DNA from 4 places in the Lysobacter sp. Root983 genome. Region 3 is predicted to be linked to each of the others. Evidence: predicted binding sites of a transcription regulator. Region 3 holds the regulator's gene; each other region holds the start of a gene.
What was found. Region 3 encodes sigma-54, which starts transcription at its own class of promoters, with help from an activator protein. Its sites were predicted from a motif close to TGGCACGNGCNTTGC; they were not measured.
Positions count from the first base shown of each region.

Region 1 (5,021 bases), on a different contig from region 3:
AGACCGAATCCAGATCCACTTGCAACGCGCGCACGCCGGTGCGCTCGTCGTCGTGGCGCAGCTGATAGGCGAGGTCGCCGACGTTGGGGTTGTTCATCACCAACAGACGCGCCAGGCCGTGCAGGTCCGACGGCATCGGCGTGCTGCGGCCTTCCAGGTCGAACGAGACCGACATGCCGAGCTGCTCGGCGATGTCGTTGGTGACGCTGCTGTAGGCCGCGTACGGCCACACCACCGCGCGCGGGGCGCGCCCGAGTTCGCGCTGCAGGCGTTGTTTGCTGCGCTCCAGGTCGGCGCGCACGCGCGCGAGGTATTCGGCCTCGCTTTCGTAGCGCGCGCTGGCCGGATCGTAGCGACGGGTGACCGCGGCCGGGGTCGAGTTGCCCTGCGGATTGGAGACGATGCCGTGGTGCAGGTCGTCGCTGTGGCTGGCGACCTCGATCAGGCCGCTGTCCTGCATCTCGCGCAACTGCGCCCAGGTCACGAAGTCGTCGCCGGTGAACGGACGCGGGCCGTAGTCGACGGTTTCGCCGGCCGGCAGCTCGACCCAATGCGTGACCACCGCGGCCAGGGCCGGGTAGTTGTAGGCGCGCAGCAGCGGGAAGGCGCGCGTGTACAGACTGCGCAGGCCGTCGTCGAAAGTGATCAGCACCGGCTTGGACGGCAGCGCCGCGCCGCCGTTGTTGGCCGCGATCACTTGCGCCAGCGAGACCGGGTGATAGCCGTGCCCGGACAGCCAGTCCAGGTGGGCGGCGAAGTTCTGGGTGCTGACGGCGTAGGCATCGCCGTCGCCCTTGCGCGCGACGTCGTCGCGCACGTCGTGGTAGCTCAGCACCAGCAGCGGCTCGGCGGCGCGCGCGGCGGCGGGCAGCAGCATGCAGAACACCAGCGCGTACAGCGCCAGCACGATCAGGATCAGCCGCGAGGGGCGGTGTGGACGGTTCATCTCATTCTCCCCAGCGGAATTCGGCGTCGAAGCCCAGGCGCTGTTCGCGCTGGCCGTCGTAGACCGGGCGCGACCAGTTCAGGCCGTAGCTCAGCACCCGCCCCGGGGCGAACTGCCACTCGTGTTGATAACGCAGCGACGGCACCCAGGCCGTGCCGTAGTCGCGTTGCCAATAGGCGCCCGAGGACAAGGTCAGGCGCTGGCGGAAATGACGGTCGTAGCGCCGCCAGGTCAGATGATCGAAACGGATCCCGAATTCCGCCGAGGCGTCGCGCGAAGGATTGAAGTAGGGCGCGTCGTCGCGGCTGCCGCGGCCGGCGCCGAGGCTGGCCAGGCCGTCGATCAGCAGGTGCGGGCGGCTGAGCAGGCGCTGGTCCAACGCCAGGCTGAGCTGATCGCGCCGGTTGCCGTCGTCGTAGCGCCAATGCTGCAGGCTGGCGCCGAGCGCGGTGCGTTCGCTGGGGTGGTAGTCGGCGCCGATCTCGACCAAGTCGCCGGTGATGCCGGACGCGCGCGCCTGCAGCGAGGCGGCGGCGTCGTTGCGGCTCACGCGCGCGCGCAGGGCGTAGCGATCGTCGATGCGCCAGCCGGCGCCGACGGCGATCGCGGTGCCGCCCAGGCCGTCGCGGTCGCGGCCGACATAGAGCTGCGCATCGAGACGGTCGTAGGCGTAGCCCAGGCCGACCTCGTTGCGTTGGGCGACGCTGCGGTCGCCCTGGAAATCGGCCCAGCGCCGGCCGCTGCGCGCGAGCAGGCGCCAGCGATCGTCGATCAAGGGCGTGGCGACTTCGACGCCGTACTCGCGGTCGCGGTTGCCCAGCGGCGAAGCGCCGCCGCCGTCGCGGTTGCGTCCGCCGGCCGCGTACACGCGCGCCTGCCAGCCGCGGCGCATGTCCCAGTTGCGGTCCATCGAGCGCACGTGGGCTTCGTTGGGGTAGCGCGCCAGCAACTGGTCGTGGATCGGTCGGGCCAGGTCGTAGCGCTGCAGCGTGGACAGGGTTTCGACCTGGCCGATGCGCGCCTCGACATTGCGCTCGTCCAGGGTGCTGGCGATCGAGAAGCGCTCCAGCGCGCGGCTGGGCCAGCCGCGGAACATATAGATGGAGCCCAAGGACGCTTGCAGATCGGCGTTGTTGGGGCCGATCGCCGCCAGCGGCTCCAGCATCGCCTGGGCGCCAGGCTGGTCCTCGCCGAAGGCGCGCGCCAGGGCGTAGTTGGTCTCGGCGTCGTAGCGTTGCCAGTTCTCGTAGCCGCGGCGCGCGCCGGGCGCGTGCGGCCAGGGCGCGCGCGCCTCGACCAGCCCGCGCAGCAGCGGCAGGGCCAGGTCGTAGCGTTCGCGTTCCAGATGCGCATAGCCGAGCTGGATCGGCAGGTCGGGGTCGTCGGGGTCGGCCTGCACCGCGCGCTCCAGCGCGATCGCGGCCTCGTCGGGGCGGCGCAGGGTCAGCAGCGAATCGCCGACCGCGCCCAGGGCATAGCCCGGCACCGGGCGGCCGCTGTTTTCCAGGCGACGGTATTCGTCGGCGACTTCCTGATGGCGGCCGAGCCGGTTGAGCACGACCAGGCGGTCGTAGGCCAGGCTGGCCGGCTCCGGCGTGCCGGCGCTGGCGAGCTGCGCACGGTAGGCGTCGATGGCGGCGTCGGCCGCGCGCGCCTCTTCCAGGCGGGTGGCCTCGTCGACCGCGTAGGCCTTGCTCCAGACGATGCGCCGGGCCAGGCCGGCGGCGTTGAGGTCGGCGGCTTGTTCGGCGCTGAACAGTTCCGGGCGCGCCAGGTACAGGGTGCGCGCGCGGTCGCGGGCGCCGATGTCGGCCAGGGTCAGCACCCGCAGGCGGTACAGATCCGCGTCGGCGCGGTGCACCGCGAGATGGCGTTCGATCAAGGACAGCGCTGCCAGCCAATCGCGGTCGGCGCGCAGTCGTTCGATCTGGGCGTAGGGGATCTCGGCCGCAGATTGACCCTCAGCGGCAGCTACTGACGTGATGTGTAAGGTTCCACCGGCCAAGACCAAGGCCAGGGACAACGTAAGTCGATGTAAAGACGGCATGGATGGTCCGTATCCCGTATGACTGAAGGGGGCGGGGCGGCCCCAGGGGGATGGACTCAGAGAAAGTGTGATCTGAGTCACGAAGTTGGGACGCAAAGTCTGTGCCACCGCGATGCATCTCGACGCGATTGTTCATGTACGACAGTCACTTAGCGGCCGGAGCCCTCCGTAGCGGGGCTTGAGGTCGAATCCGGGGCCGAAACAGTGGATCGGCCGGGCGAGGCATCGACGGGCCAAAAAAAACCGGCACGAGGCCGGTTTGGGGGACAGGAGCAGAACCTGTCAAAGCGGAGCCGCCTGTGCCGATCCTGGCCGGAGCGGATGGGCGGACCTGTCTGTTAGGGATGATCGCCACGGCCGATCCGTCGCATTCGGACCCGCGTCGGTGCGGTTGGCGATCCTCCATCGCGTACGGTCGGGCCGCTGGCGCGCCCGGCGCCGGCGACGATACCCGGACGCACAAGCAAGAGGCGCTCGGTGGGCCGGTGCTTGAGTCGTAACGGTGCGGTCTGCGCCAAACCGGGGGTGGAACGACAGATTCGGCAAAGTGGCGGCCGTCCGATGCCCGCCGGCCACGTCCTGCCGCACACGGCGGGCGCCCCTCTTGAGCGCTGCGGAGCGCATTGTTAGCGTCGCCCATCTCCGTTAAAGCAGGGAACACCCAGTGGCGAAACGCAGCGCGGTGGCTTGGGCGATCGTCGCCGGTTTGCTGTGCGGGGCCGCCAAGCCCGAGCCGGCAACGGACTATGCCGCGCTGTTCGAGCGGGTCTGGACCCGCGTCGATCAGAACTACTACGACCCCGGTTTCCACGGCGTGGACTGGCAGGAGGCCGGGCGCCGTTACCGCGCGCAGCTGCGCCAGGTCCGCGACGACGCGGCCTTCAAGGCCCTGGTGGCGCGCATGCTGGGCGAACTCAAGAGCTCGCATACCTCGCTGTCGGCGCCGAGCAAGAGCGGCGACCAGCGCCGCGGCATCGGCGCCCGTTTCGAGCTCGTGGACGGCGTGCAGACCGCGGTCGACGTCTCGTCGCTGAGTCCGGCATGGCGGCACGGCTTGCGGCCAGGCGACCAGTTGCTGGGTTCGCCGGACGATCTGCCCGGGCCGCTGGGCAGCCGTGCCGAGGTCGCGATCCGCGATTGCGCGGGCGGCGAGCGTCGCCTGAATGTCGAGCGCGTCGCGATGGGTTGGCCGCCGGAACATCCGGGCTGGCGCTGGACCCGCTACACGCCGCGCAGCGGCCTGGCGGTGGGCTATCTGCGCGTGGATCGCTTCGACGACGGCGCCGCCACGCTGGCCGATCAGGCCATGAGCGAACTGGCCGACACTCAGGCCCTGATCGTCGACCTGCGCCGCAACAGCGGCGGCAACACCTCGGCGCTGCGCTTGGCCAGCTATTTCATGCCCGCTGGCGAGACGCCGGTGCTGGGCCTGTTCGCACGCCCGTATCTGCAAAAACTGGGCCACGCGCCCAGCGCGGACGAGGTGCGCGCCGGCCCCAAGGTGGTCGGCGCCTACACCGACGAGGCGGTGTTCAAGGCCGTGTCCGAGCACGGCGGCGCGGCGGTATTCCATAGCGACGCCCTGGACGGCCGACGCTACGCCGGCCTGGTGCTGGTGCTGATCGACCACGAGACCGCCAGTTCCGGCGAAGGCTTCGCTTGGGTTCTGCGCCTGCACACGCCGGCCCGCTTCATCGGCCGCGCCAGCGCCGGCGAACTGCTCAGCGGCGAGCGTTTCGCGCTCGGCCAGGGTTGGAACCTGACCGTGCCGGTGCATGGCCTGTGGGGCGCCGACGGCCGCGACTTCGCCGATCGGCCGGTGCAGCCGGATCAGGCGGTGGCGTGGACGCGCGAGGACTACTGCAGCGGTCGCGATCCGGACCTGGAGGCGGCGATGCGGGCGGCGTCGGCCGTGCCGGAGGCGGCGAAGTAGCGCGCGCGGCCCGCCAGCACGGCACTGCGCATAGCAAAAAGGCCCTGAAGGTCCGCATCGCTGCGGCTTTCAGAGCCTTTGCTTTCAGCAGATTG
Region 1 is NZ_LMJO01000017.1:86,584-91,604, reverse strand. It holds gene pgaB (poly-beta-1,6-N-acetyl-D-glucosamine N-deacetylase PgaB) at 1-877, opposite strand, end outside; gene pgaA (poly-beta-1,6 N-acetyl-D-glucosamine export porin PgaA) at 948-2,993, opposite strand; gene ASE43_RS16180 (S41 family peptidase) at 3,658-4,926, shown strand; tRNA gene ASE43_RS16175 (tRNA-Pro) at 5,020-5,021, opposite strand, start outside.
Region 1: a site for sigma-54 is predicted at 3,086-3,100, ahead of pgaA (poly-beta-1,6 N-acetyl-D-glucosamine export porin PgaA). Genes of this name have one in related genera too.

Region 2 (5,021 bases), on a different contig from region 3:
CTCGCCCGCGACGAACGCCTAGCGCCACACGCCGAACTGATCGCCGGCCTGCTGGCCGCCCTGTGGCTGCTGCACCCGCTGCACGCCAGCACCGTGTTGTACGCGGTGCAGCGCATGGCCCAGCTCAGCACCCTGTTCGTGCTGGCTTCGTTATGGACCTACCTGCATGCGCGCCGCCAGCTCGCCGACGGCCGCAGCCGTTCCGCGATTGCACTGTTGTTCCTGCTGTGTCCACTGCTGATGCTGGCCGCTCTGCTGAGCAAACAGAACGGCGCGGTCGCGCCCGCCTTGTGCCTGGTGCTGGAACTGGCCTACTTCGGGCGCCCACGTCCCAAGCCCGCGCTCGCATTCTTCGGCCTGTTCCTGGCCCTGCCCCTGCTCGGCGCCGCCGCTCTGCTGACGCTGGCGCCCGAGCGCCTGCTCGATGGCTACGCCGAATGGGATTTCAGCCTGGTCCAGCGCCTGCTGACTCAGGCCCGCGTCCTGGCCGACTACCTGGGCACCCTGCTGCTGCCGTATGCGCCGCGCATGGGGCTGTACACCGACGACTTCGCAACCTCGACCGGCCTGCTGTCGCCGCCGTCGACGTTGTTGTGCCTGGCACTGTTGGCCGCGATCAGCCTCGCGGCGATCGCGCTGCGCAAGCGCGCACCCAGCCTGTTCGCCGGCTGGTTTTTCTTCCTGGTCGCGCACAGCGTGGAGTCGAGCTTCCTGCCGATCGAAATGTACTACGAGCACCGCAACTACCTGCCCTCGATCGGCATCTTGCTGGCGGTGGCCGGACTGGGTGCGCTGGTGCCGCGCCGCGCCGCGCCGGCGCAGGGTCCGAACCGCCTGGCCCTGGCTGCCGTCGCCGGCCTGGCGGCGGTGCTCGCCTTCGCCACCCTGGGCCGCGCCCTGGTCTGGCGCCACTACGACACCATCGTGATGCAGGCGCTGAAGTTCCACCCGGACTCCATGCGCGCCCACCTGGATCTGTCGACGCTGGCGCTGCTGGGCGGCAACTACGACGAGAGCGAGCGCCTGTTGTCTCATTTGGCGAAAAGCCCGACGCCGCGCAACCGCCTGATGGCCAATCTCAATCTGATCACCACCCAGTGCCTGCGCAACGGTAAGGCCGAGCGAGCCCTGCTGCAGCGCGCGCTAGCCGATGCGCAGCCGCAGCTGACGATCTTCGAGTCGCAAACCTTGATGCAGATGGCGAAGATCGCCGGCAAGGGCTGCGGCGAGGTGAGCCTGCTGGATATGGCGCAGACCACGGAAAAGCTGCTCGATGCGGCGCATGCGCAGCCCGAGCACCTGCGCTCCAAATGGGTGACCCGCGCGATCGCGGCCGAGTTCTACGCGCGCGCGCGGCGCTGGCAGCAGGCCGAAGCGCAGGCCGCACTGGCCTGGCGGCCGGGCGCGGATTTCGCGGTCGGCGAGATGCTGGTGCGCCTGTACGTGCAGAACAACAAGCTGCCCGAAGCCGAGCGCACGTATGCGAGCCTGCAGGCGCAGACCCGGCCTTACGACGGCATCGGGCAGAAGTACCTGCGCGAACTGCGCAAGGCCATCGACGATCGGCGCCGGCGCGGCGCCGCCCCGCGCGCGCCCGAAGCCGCCGCCAATCCGGGGCCGTAGCGCGCCGCGGCCGCTTTCCGTTCGTCCGCGACGAACGGCCGCAGTAAGTTGCCAGGCTGCGTCATATGCCGACGTAGCAGGCGTCGCCTGGCGAGCCGCCATGGCCTGAACGGCGCCACGATCATGACCGCCGTCACATGCCTGGACTTGGCATGCTCCTTGCTCAGGTACTGATTCAGGGGGGATCGTTGCCGTCGCCGGACGCAGTCCGGGTGGCGCCGACCCGAATCGAGCTCACTGGAGAGGGTCCATGAACAAGCGCAACGCCGGGGGTTTCACCCTCATCGAACTCATGATCGTGATCGCCATCCTGGGCATCCTGATCGCCATCGCGCTGCCGGCCTATCAGGATTACTCGATCCGCACCAAGAATACCGAATGCCTGCACATCTCGGCTGGCGCCAAGCTCGCCGTCGCCGAAACCGCGCACTCCGCCGAAGGCCTCAACAACATCACCGCCACCAGCACCGGCTTCTCCTTCACCGGCAGCGACTACTGCGCGACCGTGGAAGTGATGCCCGGCGGCACCGTGCGTTCGGTGACGCGCAGCACCGGCGGTCCCGTCACCACGTTCGAACTCGACCCGGAAAGCACCCAGAACAGCGGCCGCATCGAGTGGACCTGCACCGCCTCCGGTCAGGACAACGATTCGCAGCTGCCGGCCGAGTGCCGCGGCTGATAGCCCGCAACCCGTTCCGCATCGCCCGACGGCCGCGCAATGCGGCCGTCGGCGCGTTTGAGGCTGGCGTTCCGCAATCGTGTCGCCGCGCTGGACAGCGCGAACGGCGATGACGCAGGATCGCCTCGCCGCTACGCAACCCCTTCCCTACCACGCCCACTACGCGCCCTCCGGCGACGGGTCGGCCACTTCGGTGCAGCCGATCATGCGATTCGACGCTTCCGCACAGCCCGCCACCTCCCTCGCTTCGCCGCTCGGCGCCGGTCCTGCGCGCGCGGCCGCGATCGGTCTGGCCCTGCTCGCGCTGACCACTCTGGCGATCTACTGGCGCGGACTCAGCGGCCCCTTCCTGCTCGACGATGGCGTCACCTTTCCGGTCATCGAGCGCTGGCTTGCCGGTCAGGCGACCTTCGCCGAGGCGGTGTTGGGGCGCGGTTCGCCCTGGGCCGGACGGCCGGTAGCGATGGCCAGCTTCGCCTTGAGCGCGACACTGGGCGGCGTCGCACCGTTCTCGTTCAAGCTCGGCAACCTGATCGTCCATCTGCTGTGCGGCCTGCTGGTCTGGCAACTGCTGCGCCGCCTGCTTGCGCTGGATCCGCGCCTGAACGCGCGAGCACCGATGCTGGCGACGATCGCCAGCGCGATCTGGCTGCTGCACCCGATCCAGGTCAGCACCGTGCTGTACTCGGTGCAGCGTATGGCCCAGCTAAGCACGCTGCTGGTACTGGGAGCGGTACTGGCCTATCTGATCGCACGCCAGGAAATCGCCGCCGGCCAGCTCAGGCCGGCGCGATCGAAGCTGTTTCTGACCTTCCCGCTGCTGGTGCTGCTGGGCCTGCTCAGCAAGCAGAACGCGGCGGTGGCGCCGTTGCTCTGCGCGGTCATCGAATGGGCCTGCTTCAAACGCGATGGCGCTGCGGCACGGCCGGTGCGCGCCTTCTTCGGTCTGTTCCTGTTCGCGCCGGCGCTGCTGGTACTGATCTCGCTGCTGGTCGCGCCGCAATGGCTGCTCGGCGGCTATTCGGAATGGGATTTCACTCTGTCTCAGCGTCTGCTCAGCGAACCGCGTGCGCTGATGGCCTACCTGGGCCATATCGCCCTGCCATACGGGCCCGCGCTGGGTGTATACACGGACGACTTCGCGCGCTCGACCGGTTTGCTATCGCCGATCGCCACGCTCAACTCGATCATCGCCCTGACCGCGATCAGCATCGCGGCTTGGGCCTGGCGGGCGTCGGCGCCCAGCGCCTGTCTGGGCTGGTTCTTCTTTCTCGCCGCGCACGCGGTGGAATCCACGTTTCTGCCGGTCGAGCTGTACTACGAGCACCGCAACTATCTGCCCCTAGTAGGCCTGGCACTGGCGGTGGTCGGGCTTACCGCGCTGCTGCCGGAGAGGTTGCGCTCAGGCCCGGCCTATCGCGCGCAGTTGTTGAGCGTGGCGGCCTTGGCGGTGGTCGCGCTCTCCGCGATCACCTACTCGCGCGTGTCGGTCTGGCAGCGCATGGATACCATCGCGGCCGAAGGCCTGCGCGAGCACCCGCATTCGCTGCGCGCGCTCTACGACCAGAGCGGCGTACTGCTGGCACGCGGCGACCTGCGCGGCAACGTCGCGCTGATGGAGTCGCTGGCCGCCAGTCCCGACCCGCGTCGACGCTGGCTGGGCCGCGTCAATCTGATCACCGCGCGCTGCCGCGCGGGTCTGCCTTCCGACCCCGGTGCGCTGGCCGCGATAGCGGCGCAGGCACCGCCCAGCGCCACCGTCTTCGAGATCCAAGCGCTGCGGCTGCTGGGCCGCTTCAACGCGGCGCGTGGCTGCGGTCTGGAGTCGCGCGAGGTAGCCGATACCGTCGTGCGCACCCTGGCGGCCACATCCACGCAACCGGAATCGTCGCGACCGAAGTGGCTCACGCGCCTGCTCGCCGCCGAAATCTACGCCGGCATAGGCGATCTGGGCGCCGCACAAACCCAAGCCGAGATCGCGTGGACCGCCAGCGGCGACCTGCCCACGGGCACGCTGCTGGCCAAGATCCTGGCAGCGCGCGGCGCCCGCGACGACGCCGCCCGACTGCTGGCCGAACTCGATCGACGCATGAAGCCCTACGACAGCCGCGGCCAATCCGAGCTCGCCGCGATTCGCCAGATGTTGGCCGCGCCCGCGCGCTGATGCGCCTGGCGAGTGCAGGCGCGTGCGCCGCGCCACAAATCGCGCGCGCCCGCTACTGGCGACGCGAGGCTATGCGCTACAGTCGCCGCGGGGACTCGACCGGACGCGCCATGACCGCTGCAGCGACCACCGCGACGGTGGCGATTACTCTCGAAACGCACCGCGCCCCGACGGGCGCCTGCCACCTGCACGCACGCTCGGACCTCACATTCCATGTCGCGGCCTAAGGGGCTGAGCACCGACCTGCGCGCGCACTGGGACCTGGCGCGTTGGCTGCTGCTGGGCGCGGCCGTGGCCACCGTGGCGCTGTACTGGAGCGGCTTGAACGGGCCGTTCCTGTTCGACGACGCGGCCAACCTGGCGCCGCTGCGGCCCTGGTACAACGGCCAGCTCGATTGGCGCCAGGTGGTGCTGGGCCAGGACGGACTGATCGATTCGCGGCCGGTGTCCATGCTCAGCTTCCTGCTCACGGCGGGACTCGGCGGTCCCGGCCCGTTGTCGTACAAGCTCGGCAATTTACTGCTCCATCTGCTGTGCGGCCTGCTCGCGTTCCGG
Region 2 is NZ_LMJO01000012.1:877,487-882,507, reverse strand. It holds gene ASE43_RS11340 (hypothetical protein) at 1-1,623, shown strand, start outside; gene ASE43_RS11335 (prepilin-type N-terminal cleavage/methylation domain-containing protein) at 1,874-2,302, shown strand; gene ASE43_RS11330 (hypothetical protein) at 2,508-4,466, shown strand; gene ASE43_RS11320 (hypothetical protein) at 4,680-5,021, shown strand, end outside.
Region 2: a site for sigma-54 is predicted at 1,772-1,786, ahead of ASE43_RS11335 (prepilin-type N-terminal cleavage/methylation domain-containing protein). Genes of this name have one in related genera too.

Region 3 (5,021 bases):
CGTGTTCGAGATCGAGGGGCAGGCCCTGGCCGCGGTCGCCGCACGCATCGACGGCGCCTTCACCGCGGCCTGCCGGTTGATGCTGGAAGCGCGCGGGCGGGTGGTCTGCACCGGCATGGGCAAGTCCGGTCACGTCGCGCGCAAGATCGCCGCCACCCTGGCCTCTACCGGCACCCCGGCCTTCTATGTGCACCCGGGCGAAGCCGGCCACGGCGACCTGGGCATGATCACCGACGCCGATATCGTGCTGGCCCTGTCCTACTCGGGCGAGAGCGACGAAGTGCTGATGCTGCTGCCGGTGCTCAAGCGCCAGGGCAACAAGCTGATCTCGATGACCGGCCGCGCCCAGTCGACCATGGCGCGCGAGTCCGACGTGCACCTGGACGTCAGCGTGCCGGCCGAGGCCTGCCCGCTGGCGCTGGCGCCGACCTCCAGCACCACCGCCTCGCTGGCGATGGGCGACGCGCTCGCGGTCGCCCTGCTGGAAGCGCGCGGCTTCACCGCCGACGATTTCGCCCGCTCGCATCCGGCCGGCGCGCTCGGCCGGCGCCTGCTGCTGCACATCACCGACATCATGCACGCCGGCGACGACGTGCCGCGCATCGCGGCCGACGCCAGCGTGAGCGAGGCGCTGGTGGAAATGAGCCACAAGCGCCTGGGCATGACCGCGGTGGTCGACGACGGCGGACGCCTGCTCGGTCTGTACACCGACGGCGACCTGCGCCGCACCCTCGACGACCCAGGCGTGGACCTGCGTTCGACCCGGATCGTCGAAGTCATGACCCGCGCGCCCAAGACCATCGGCCCCGAGGCCCTGGCGGTGGAAGCCGCGCAGCTCATGGAAACCCACAAGATCAGTGGCCTGCTGGTGGTGGACGCTGAACAACGCGTGGTCGGCGCCCTCAATATTCATGACTTGTTGCGCGCTAGAGTGGTTTAAAGGCTGAGATTGGGGATTCGAGATTCGGGATTCGCCAACCGATCACATTCCACTATGACGCTCGCCCAATCCCGAATCCCAAATCCCGAATCCCTGCTCTGATGCCCTATAGCCACCTCAACGACTACCCCGCCGAAATCCGCGAACGCGCCGCCCGGATCCGGCTAGCCTGCTTCGACGTCGACGGCACCCTGACCGACGGCCGCCTGATCTTCGACAGCGAGGGCAGCGAACTCAAAGCCTTCCACGTCCACGACGGCCAGGGCCTGGTGCTGCTGCGCAAGGCGGGCATCGCGGTGGCCTTCGTGACCGCGCGCGCCAGCACCATCGCCGAGCAGCGCGCGGCCGAACTCGGCCTGGAGGCGCATACCCGCGTCGCCGACAAGCTGGCCTGCGTGCGCGAGATCGCGCAGCGCCTGGGCCTGGGCCTGGACGAGGTCAGCTTCATGGGCGACGACCTGCCCGATCTGCGCGCGATGGCCCACGTCGGCCTCGCGGTCGCGCCCGCCAACGCCCACCCCTGGGTACGCGAGCGCGTGCACTGGCGCACCGGCGCCCAGGGCGGCTGCGGCGCCGGCCGCGAGCTGTGCGACCTGCTGCTGGCCGCGCAGGGCCACGCCGAGCGCCTGCTGGCGCAGGTGCTGGAATGAGCTGGCGTGGCCTGATCACCGCCTTCCTGGTGCTGGGCGCGCTCGCCAGCGGCTGGGCGCTGTGGTCGCAACGCAACAAGGACCACGGCGGTCCGGCCGCCGGCGGGCGCTCGGACTACGTGCTCAACGATTTCGAAGTGGTGGTGCTGGACAAACAGGGCAAGGAATCCTTCACCCTGCGCGCGCCCAAGCTGACGCGCGACCCCAACGTCAAGACCATGGACATCGCCACCCCGACCTTCCTGATCCCGCCCACCGGCGAAGCCGGCGGCGGCGCCTGGGAAGTACGCTCCAAGGCCGCCTGGGTCAGCGCCAAGGCCGACGAGGTGCGCCTGCGCGGGGCGGTCAAGGCCGACAGCACCAACGCCGGCGGCAAGCCGATCAGCATCACCTCCGAAGAACTGAACGTGTTCCCCGACACGAACAAGGCGACTTCGGCGGTTCCGGTTAAGGTGGTTCAGCCGGGCACTATAATGACCGGCTCGGGATTGCAGGCCGATCTCGATACCAAGAACGTCAACATCCCCAACGTCAAGGTCCGCTATGAAGCGAAAGCCCGCTAAGCAGGTGCTGTGCCTGATCGTCGCCCTGCTGGCGGCCGCCGTGGCGCATGCGCGTTCTTCGGACCGCAACCAGCCCATGGACGTCGGCGCCGACCACAGCAACTGCTCGGTCGCCAGCGACACCGGCCCCTGCGTGCTCACCGGCAACGTCAAGATCGTCCAGGGCACCCTGGTCATCAACGCCGCCAAAGCCGACATCAAGCGCGCCGACGGCGACATCAGCTACGTCGCCCTGACCGGCTCGCAGGTGACCTTGAAGCAGCAGCTCGACGACGGCTCGCCGTTCAACGGCCGCGCCAACAAGGTCGACTACGACATGCCCAAGGACACCGTGATCCTCACCGGCAACGCCTATGTCGACAAGGCCGGCGACACGATCAAGAGCGAGCGCATCGTCTACAACATGAAGACCGGCCAGATCGAGAGCGGCGGCACCGGCGGCCGCGTGAACCTGCGCCTGCAGCCCAAGGGCAAGCCCGCCGCGCCGGCCAAGGGAGGCCGCTGATGCTGGTCGCCCGCGGCCTGCGCAAGGCCTACCGTTCGCGCGAAGTGGTGCGCGATTTCGGCCTGACGCTGGACGCCGGCGAAGTGGTCGGCCTGCTCGGCCCCAACGGCGCCGGCAAGACCACCTGCTTCTACATGATCGTCGGCCTGGTCCCGGCCGACGCCGGCCAGATCGTGCTGGACGGCAAGGACATCACCAGCGAGCCGATGTACGCGCGCGCCAAGTACGGCGTGGGCTATCTGCCGCAGGAACCCTCGGTGTTCCGCAAGCTCAGCGTGGCCGACAACCTGCGCCTGGTGCTGGAACTGCGCGAGGACCTGGACCGCAACGGCCGCGAGCGCGAGCTGGCCAACCTGATGGACGAGCTGCAGGTGAGCCACGTCGCCGAGCAGATCGGCGCCAGCCTGTCCGGCGGCGAACGCCGCCGCGTCGAAATCGCGCGCGCGCTGGCCGCCAAGCCGCGGCTGATGCTGCTGGACGAGCCCTTCGCCGGCGTCGACCCGATTTCGGTCGGCGAGATCCAGCGAATCGTGCGCCACCTCAAGAATCGCGGCATCGGCGTGCTGATCACCGACCATAACGTGCGCGAGACCTTGGGCATTTGCGACCGGGCGTATATCCTCAACGAAGGCGGCGTGCTCGCGCAGGGGGCTCCGGACGCGCTGCTGGCCAATCCCGACGTCCGTCGCGTATACCTGGGCGAAACCTTCCGCCTGTAACCTTAGCTCGATTGCGCAGGGTTCCAGTCGGCGTTTCCGCCACATTCTGGAACACGCGTGCGGCCGCCAGCCCTATCAGGTCGCGTTAGACACCGAGCATGAAGCCCCGCCTCCAAGCCTCGCTAGGTCAACAGCTGGTGATGACGCCGCAATTGCGTCAGGCCATCCGTCTGTTGCAGCTATCGGCGGTGGAACTGGAAGCCGAACTGGTCACCGCGGTGGAGAGCAATCCACTGCTGGACTGGACCGAGACTGCGATCAGCGTCAGCAACGGCGCCGACGGCGGCAGCGTCGGCGACGAGCGCGAGAGCGCGCCGGAGTCCTCCGGCGAGGACCACCGCGACGCCCTGCCGCCGGAGGCCGATTGGGGCACCAGCGACGGCGAGCCCTGGTACCAGCGCATCGGCCCCTCCGATCAGGACGACGACGGCCCGGTCGCCGAACAGGTCGCCGACGCCGACACCCTGCACGACCACCTGCTGTGGCAGCTGCACCTGAGCCCGCTGACCGCGCGCGACCGCCTGATCGGGGTATCCCTGATCGAGGCCATCGACGACGACGGCTACCTGCGCGAGCCGCTGGACGCGATCGCCGCCTCGCTGGGCCCGGCGATCGACGCCGGCGTGGACGAGCTGACCACGGTGCTGCACCAGATCCAGCGCTACGACCCGGTCGGGGTCGGCGCGCGCTCGCTGGGTGAGTGCCTGCGCCTGCAGCTGAGCCAATTGCCCGTCGAAACCCCCGGACGCGAACTCGCCAACAGCCTGGCCAACGGGCCGCTGGAGCGCCTGCCCAAGGTCGGCGTGGCCGGGCTGGCGGCCGAGCTCAAGCTCGAGGTCGCAGAGGTCGAGACCGCGGTGCAACTGCTGCGCTCGCTGGACCCGCGCCCGGGCGCCCAGATCGGCGCGATCGCGGCCGACACCTATGTCGCTCCCGACGTGGTGATCTGGCGCCAGCACGGGCTGTGGCGGGTCGCCCTGGCCGACGGCATGCGCCCGCGGGTGTCGATCCACCGCGGCTACGAGGGCATGATCCGCCACGCCAGCGCGGCCGACGCCAGTTATCTGCGCGGCCACCTGCAGGAGGCGCGCTGGCTGCTCAAGAGCCTGGAAGCGCGCGGCGACACCCTGCTCAAGGTCACCCGCTGCCTGCTCAAGCAGCAGGCCGCGTTCCTGGAATTCGGCGACAGCGCCCTGCGCCCGCTGACCCTGCGCGAGGTCGCCAACGAGATCGGCCTGCACGAATCCACGGTCTCGCGCGCGATCTCGCGCAAGTACGCGCGCACCCCGCGCGGCACCGTGCCGCTGCGCGCCTTCTTCGCCTCCGGCATCGACACCGGTTCCGGCGGCGAGGCCTCCAGCACCGCGATCCAGGCCATGATCCGGCGCCTGATCGAGGCCGAGAACCCGCGCAAGCCGCTGTCCGACGCGCGCCTGGCCGAAACCCTCAAGGCCACTGGCGTGCCGGTGGCGCGCCGTACGGTAGCCAAGTACCGCGAGGCGATGAGCATCCCGTCGTCGCAGGATCGGGTGCGGATGGCCTGAGGGCCAGGTTGTAGCTTGGGCCTAGCCCGAAGCCCCTCAGGCCGCCCTCATCCGCCCTTCGGGCACCTTCTCCCGCAGGCGGGAGAAGGGAGATCAAGTG
Region 3 is NZ_LMJO01000007.1:2-5,022, reverse strand. It holds gene ASE43_RS07365 (KpsF/GutQ family sugar-phosphate isomerase) at 1-940, shown strand, start outside; gene ASE43_RS07360 (HAD hydrolase family protein) at 1,042-1,590, shown strand; gene lptC (LPS export ABC transporter periplasmic protein LptC) at 1,587-2,153, shown strand; gene lptA (lipopolysaccharide transport periplasmic protein LptA) at 2,134-2,658, shown strand; gene lptB (LPS export ABC transporter ATP-binding protein) at 2,658-3,377, shown strand; gene ASE43_RS07340 (RNA polymerase factor sigma-54) at 3,476-4,921, shown strand.

Region 4 (5,021 bases), on a different contig from region 3:
TGAACGCGTCGCCGGCGATGTCGTTGCCGTGCGCGTTGGTGTAGAGCGCCTGCTCCGCATCCGTGTCGGTGTAGGCGGCGGCGATCGAGAACCCGTGGTCGAAGGCCTTGGTCACGCCGACTTTCCAGTCGGTGTATTCGTAGGCGTCGTTGTTCTTGATCCACTGCTTGCCGCCGTGCAGGTTCAAGGTCCAGCCGGGCTGGAAGGTCCAGTTGACCGAGGCGTCCAGATAGCCGCTGCCGTCCGAATCGGCGTAGCCGAACAGATCGGTGAGGGCGTGGGAGTACTTCAATCCCAGGGCGACGGTCTCCACCGGCGTGACGGTGGCGCCCACATAGAACTCGGCGGTGTTCGGGCTGTTGAAGCCGCCCGGGTAGTCGCCCGGATACCAGTAGTACAAGGCGCCGATGTCGTAGGCGAAGATGTCGCCGGCCTTGCCGCGGTAACCGGCGTAGGCGTCCAGCTCCAGGCTGCTGGAGATGTCGTCGCCGACGACGACGGTGTCGGACAGCCAACTGACGTTGCTGCCCCAGGCGCCGGCGTAGAAGCCGCTGTCGGCGGCGTATTCGATGCCGCCCTGCAGGGCCGGCTCCTGGTTGGTCTGCGACACTCCCCTAAAAATGTAATCGCTGGTCAAGCTCACCGAACCCGAGGTACCGGCGTGCGCGAGTGCCGGTGCGCCCAGGCAAGCGGCGAACACGGACAGAGCGAGCGCGGCGTGCGCGGTCGCGGTGGTGCAGGCGTTGGTACGAGACGACATGACGCAGGCTCCTCATAAGCGGTGGCCCCTCCCCGGTCAGTGCTTCGTGCTGTTGCGGCGCGGGCGTTTCGTCACGGCCCGGGCTTTTTTTCGGACGCAGTCGCCTTGCGGCGGGGCGAGCCCGTCGTTGAGACCTCCTGGTTGTGGTGGTGGACTGAAAAGCGAACGGCCCGTAGCTTTCGCCACGGGCCGTCGGGTGCGTCTACAGGTGCTTGCTCATGAAGACGCTGTTGGGGTCGTCGACGTAGTCCGCGAAGGGTCCGCAGGGTTCGAAGCCGTAGCGCGCATAGAGCCTGCGCGCCGGCTCGAAGCCGTCCATCGAACCCGTCTCCAGGCTCAGCCGCCGATAGGCGCGCCGCCCTGCCTCGTCGATCAGATGATCCAGCATCGCGGCCGCCACGCCCTTGCGCAAATGCCGCGAAACCGTGCGCATCGATTTGATCTCGCCGTGCCCGGCATCGAGCTGCTTGAGCGCGCCGCAGCCGAGCAATTGCCCGTCCCGCCAGGCGCTCCAGAAACTGATCTCCGGCCGCCGCAGTCCGTCCAGGTCCAGCGCGTGGATGCTCTCCGGCGGCGACAGTTGGGCCATGCCCTGCAGGTGTTCGCGCAACAGCGCGATCACCTCGGGATGGTCCAGTTCGCCTGCGCGGATCTGCATCGGTGCTCCTGACTGCGGTGCGGCAACGCGGGACGGCGGCGCGAGCCGCCGTCCCTGGCGCGCGTTAGACGGCGTAGTACATCTGGTATTCCAACGGATGGGTCGCAGCGCGGAACTTGGTCACTTCCTGCATCTTCAGCGCGATGTAGCTGTCGATGAAGTCGTCGGTGAACACGCCGCCGGCCTTGAGGAAGTCGCGGTCCTTGTCCAGCGCTTCCAGGGCCTGGTCGAGCGAATGGCAGACGGTCGGAATGCCCTTCTCCTCTTCCGGCGGCAGGTCGTACAGGTCCTTGTCGCTGGGCGCGCCCGGGTCGATCTGGTTCTTGATGCCGTCCAGGCCGGCCATCATCAGCGCGGCGAAGGTCAGGTAGCCCGACTGGATCGGATCGGGGAAGCGCATTTCGATGCGGCGCGCCTTCGGGTTGGCCACGTAGGGAATGCGGCAGCTGGCCGAACGGTTGCGGGCCGAGTAGGCCAGCATCACCGGCGCTTCGAAGCCCGGCACCAGGCGCTTGTAGCTGTTGGTGCCGGAGTTGGTGAAGGCGTTGATCGCGCGCGCATGCTTGAACACGCCGCCGATGTACCACAGCGCCAGCTGCGACAGGCCGCCGTAGCCGTCGCCGCTGAACAGGTTGACGCCGCCCTTGGCGAAGGACTGGTGCACGTGCATGCCGCTGCCGTTGTCGCCGACGATCGGCTTGGGCATGAAGGTCGCGGTCTTGCCGTTGCGGTGGGCGACGTTCTTGATGATGTACTTCATCGTCAGCAGCTCGTCGGCCTTGGCGACCAGCGAGTTGAACTTGGTGCCGATCTCGCACTGGCCGGCGTTGGCGACTTCGTGGTGGTGCACCTCGACTTCGATGCCGACCTGCTCCAGGGTCTTGCACATCTCGGCGCGGATGTCGTGCAGCGAGTCCAGCGGAGCGACGGGGAAGTAACCGCCCTTCACGCCCGGACGGTAGCCGCTGTTGCCGCCTTCGTATTCCTTGCCCGAGTTCCAGGCCGCTTCTTCCGAATCGATGTGGAAGAAGGTGTGGCCCATTTCATTGGCGTAGCGCACCGAGTCGAAGATGAAGAACTCGGGCTCCGGGCCGAAGAAGGCCTGATCGGCGACGCCGCTGGACTTGAGGTAGGCCTCGGCGCGCTTGGCGACGCCGCGCGGATCGCGCGAGTAGGCCTGCATGGTCGCCGGGTCGAGGATGTCGCAGGTCAGCACCAGGGTCGGATCGGCGGTGAACGGATCCAGGAAGGCGGTGGTCGAATCGGGCAGCAGGATCATGTCCGACTCGTTGATGCCCTTCCAGCCGCTGATCGAGGAGCCGTCGAACATCTTGCCGTCCTCGAACAGCGCCGGCTCGACGATGGACTTGGGGAAGGTCACGTGATGCTGGACGCCGCGCATGTCGGTGAAGCGCAGATCGACGAATTCGACCTTGTGGTCCTTGATGAGCTTTTCGACGTGTTCGAGGGACATGGATTAGGGTCCGGGATTAGAGATTCGGGAAGGGGGATTCGTGCAAAACTTCAGGGCGTGGAGCCGCCTGCTTACTAGCTAAAGCAAGCAGCGTGCCAAGTTCCTACTGTTCTTAAGAAATTGATTTATATAGAATTAAAGCCTGACGCACCGCAGCAATGACCTATTGTGGTGCGTAAATCTAAGTATTCGCACCAATTTGGTGCTACCGCTTTGAGCTGCTCGTTACCGCTGCACCCGCCGCTGCACGAATCCCCTATCCCAAATCCCGAATCCCGGCCGTCCAATGACCGATCTGCTCGCCGCGCTGCTGCTCGGCATCATCGAAGGCATCACCGAATTCCTGCCGATTTCCAGCACCGGACACCTGCTGATCGCGCAGCACTGGCTGGGGCACCGCTCCGACCTGTTCAACATCTCGATCCAGGCCGGCGCGATCCTGGCGGTGGTGCTGATCTATCGCCAGCGCCTGTGGCAGCTGGCGACCGGTTTCATGCAGCGCGAGAACCGCGACTACCTGCTCAAGTTGATCGTCGCCTTCGGCGTGACCGCGGTGCTCGGCATCGTGGTCAAGAAACTGGGCTTCGAGTTGCCCGACAAGGTGCTGCCGATCGCCTGGGCGCTGGTGCTGGGCGGCGTCTGGATGCTGCTGGCCGAACACTACGCGGCCAAGCGCGCGCAGACGCTGGGCGAGCGCACCAACATCACCTGGACGGTGGCGATCCTGGTCGGCGTGGCGCAGGTGATCGCCGGCGTGTTCCCGGGCACCTCGCGCTCGGGCGCGACCATCTTCGTGGCCTTGCTTGCGGGCACCACCAGCCGCGCGGCGGCGACCGAATTCGCGTTCCTGGTCGGCATTCCGACCATGTTCGCGGCCACCGCCTACGAGCTGCTGGACGTGATCGGCACGCCGGCGGCGGCCAACGAGGACTGGACCGCGCTGGCGGTCGCGTTCGCGGCCTCGGCGGTGACCGCGTTCGTGGCGGTGAAGTGGCTGCTGCACTACATCCAGAGCCACCGCTTCACCGTGTTCGCCTACTACCGCTTCGCACTGGGCGCGGCGCTGCTGCTGTTGATGCCGTCGGGTAGCTGAGGGGCGGATTTCACCCGCCCTTTTCGTGAGCTGAACGATCATGAATAGGCGCAACCCCGCGCAACGCGCCGATGCGTTGGTATCGGCTCGTTAATCGCAATGGAAGACCGAAACATGAAGATGCTCGCCCCCGCCCTGCTCAGCCTGGCCCTGGCCGCCTGCGCGTCCGATACCGCGCCCGGCGGCAACGCCGCCGCCACCGGCAGCGAGGCGGGCACCAGCACCGCCAGCGCGGCGCTCAGCCTGGACGCCTACCACTGGCGCCTGACCAGCGCGAACGACAGCAGCGGCAAGGCGATCGCCGCGCTTGCGCCGGACCCGAAGCGTCCGCTGCAACTGGACTTCAACAGCGGCCGGGCCAGCATCAGCGGCGGTTGCAACCGCCTCGGCGGCAGCTACACGCGCGACGCCAAGACGCTGAGCTTCGGCGACATGGAGCAGACCTTGATGGCCTGCCCCGACACTCGCCTGATGGAGCTGGATCGCGCGATCGGCGAACGCTTGCGCGGCGCGCTGCCGGCGCGGATCGAGGGCGGCAACGACGCGCCCAGCCTGCAGTTGACCGCCGCCAACGGCGACCAGCTGCGTTTCGAAGGCAGCCCGACGCCGGCTACCCGCTACGGCGGCGAAGGCACCACGGTGTTCTTCGAGGTCGCGCCGCAGCGCGCGCCGTGCTCGCATCCGCTGATTCCGAACATGCAGTGCCTGCAGGTGCGCGAGCGCCGCTACGAAGCCAACGGCGTGGCGATCAAGAGCGACGCCGCCTGGGAGCCGCTGTACCAGGACATCGAGGGCTACACCCACGAACCGGGCGTGCGCAACGTGCTGCGGGTGAAGAAGTACGACATCAAGAACCCGCCGGCCGACGCCTCGTCGGTGGCGTACGTGCTGGACATGGTGGTCGAGAGCGAGCTGGTTTCGAAGTAGGTCCGCGCGCCTTGATCGCACTCGCCCCTGTGCGGGCGAGTGCGCGCCATCGGCTAAGGCGAAATCTCGGCCGTCGTGGTTACGGCGTTGGGGCGAGCCGCTTGCGGCA
Region 4 is NZ_LMJO01000018.1:56,332-61,352, reverse strand. It holds gene ASE43_RS18970 (TorF family putative porin) at 1-760, opposite strand, end outside; gene ASE43_RS18965 (GNAT family N-acetyltransferase) at 963-1,418, opposite strand; gene glnA (type I glutamate--ammonia ligase) at 1,483-2,892, opposite strand; gene ASE43_RS18955 (undecaprenyl-diphosphate phosphatase) at 3,179-3,985, shown strand; gene ASE43_RS18950 (META and DUF4377 domain-containing protein) at 4,100-4,912, shown strand; gene ASE43_RS18945 (RDD family protein) at 4,966-5,021, opposite strand, start outside.
Region 4: a site for sigma-54 is predicted at 2,976-2,990, ahead of glnA (type I glutamate--ammonia ligase). Genes of this name have one in related genera too.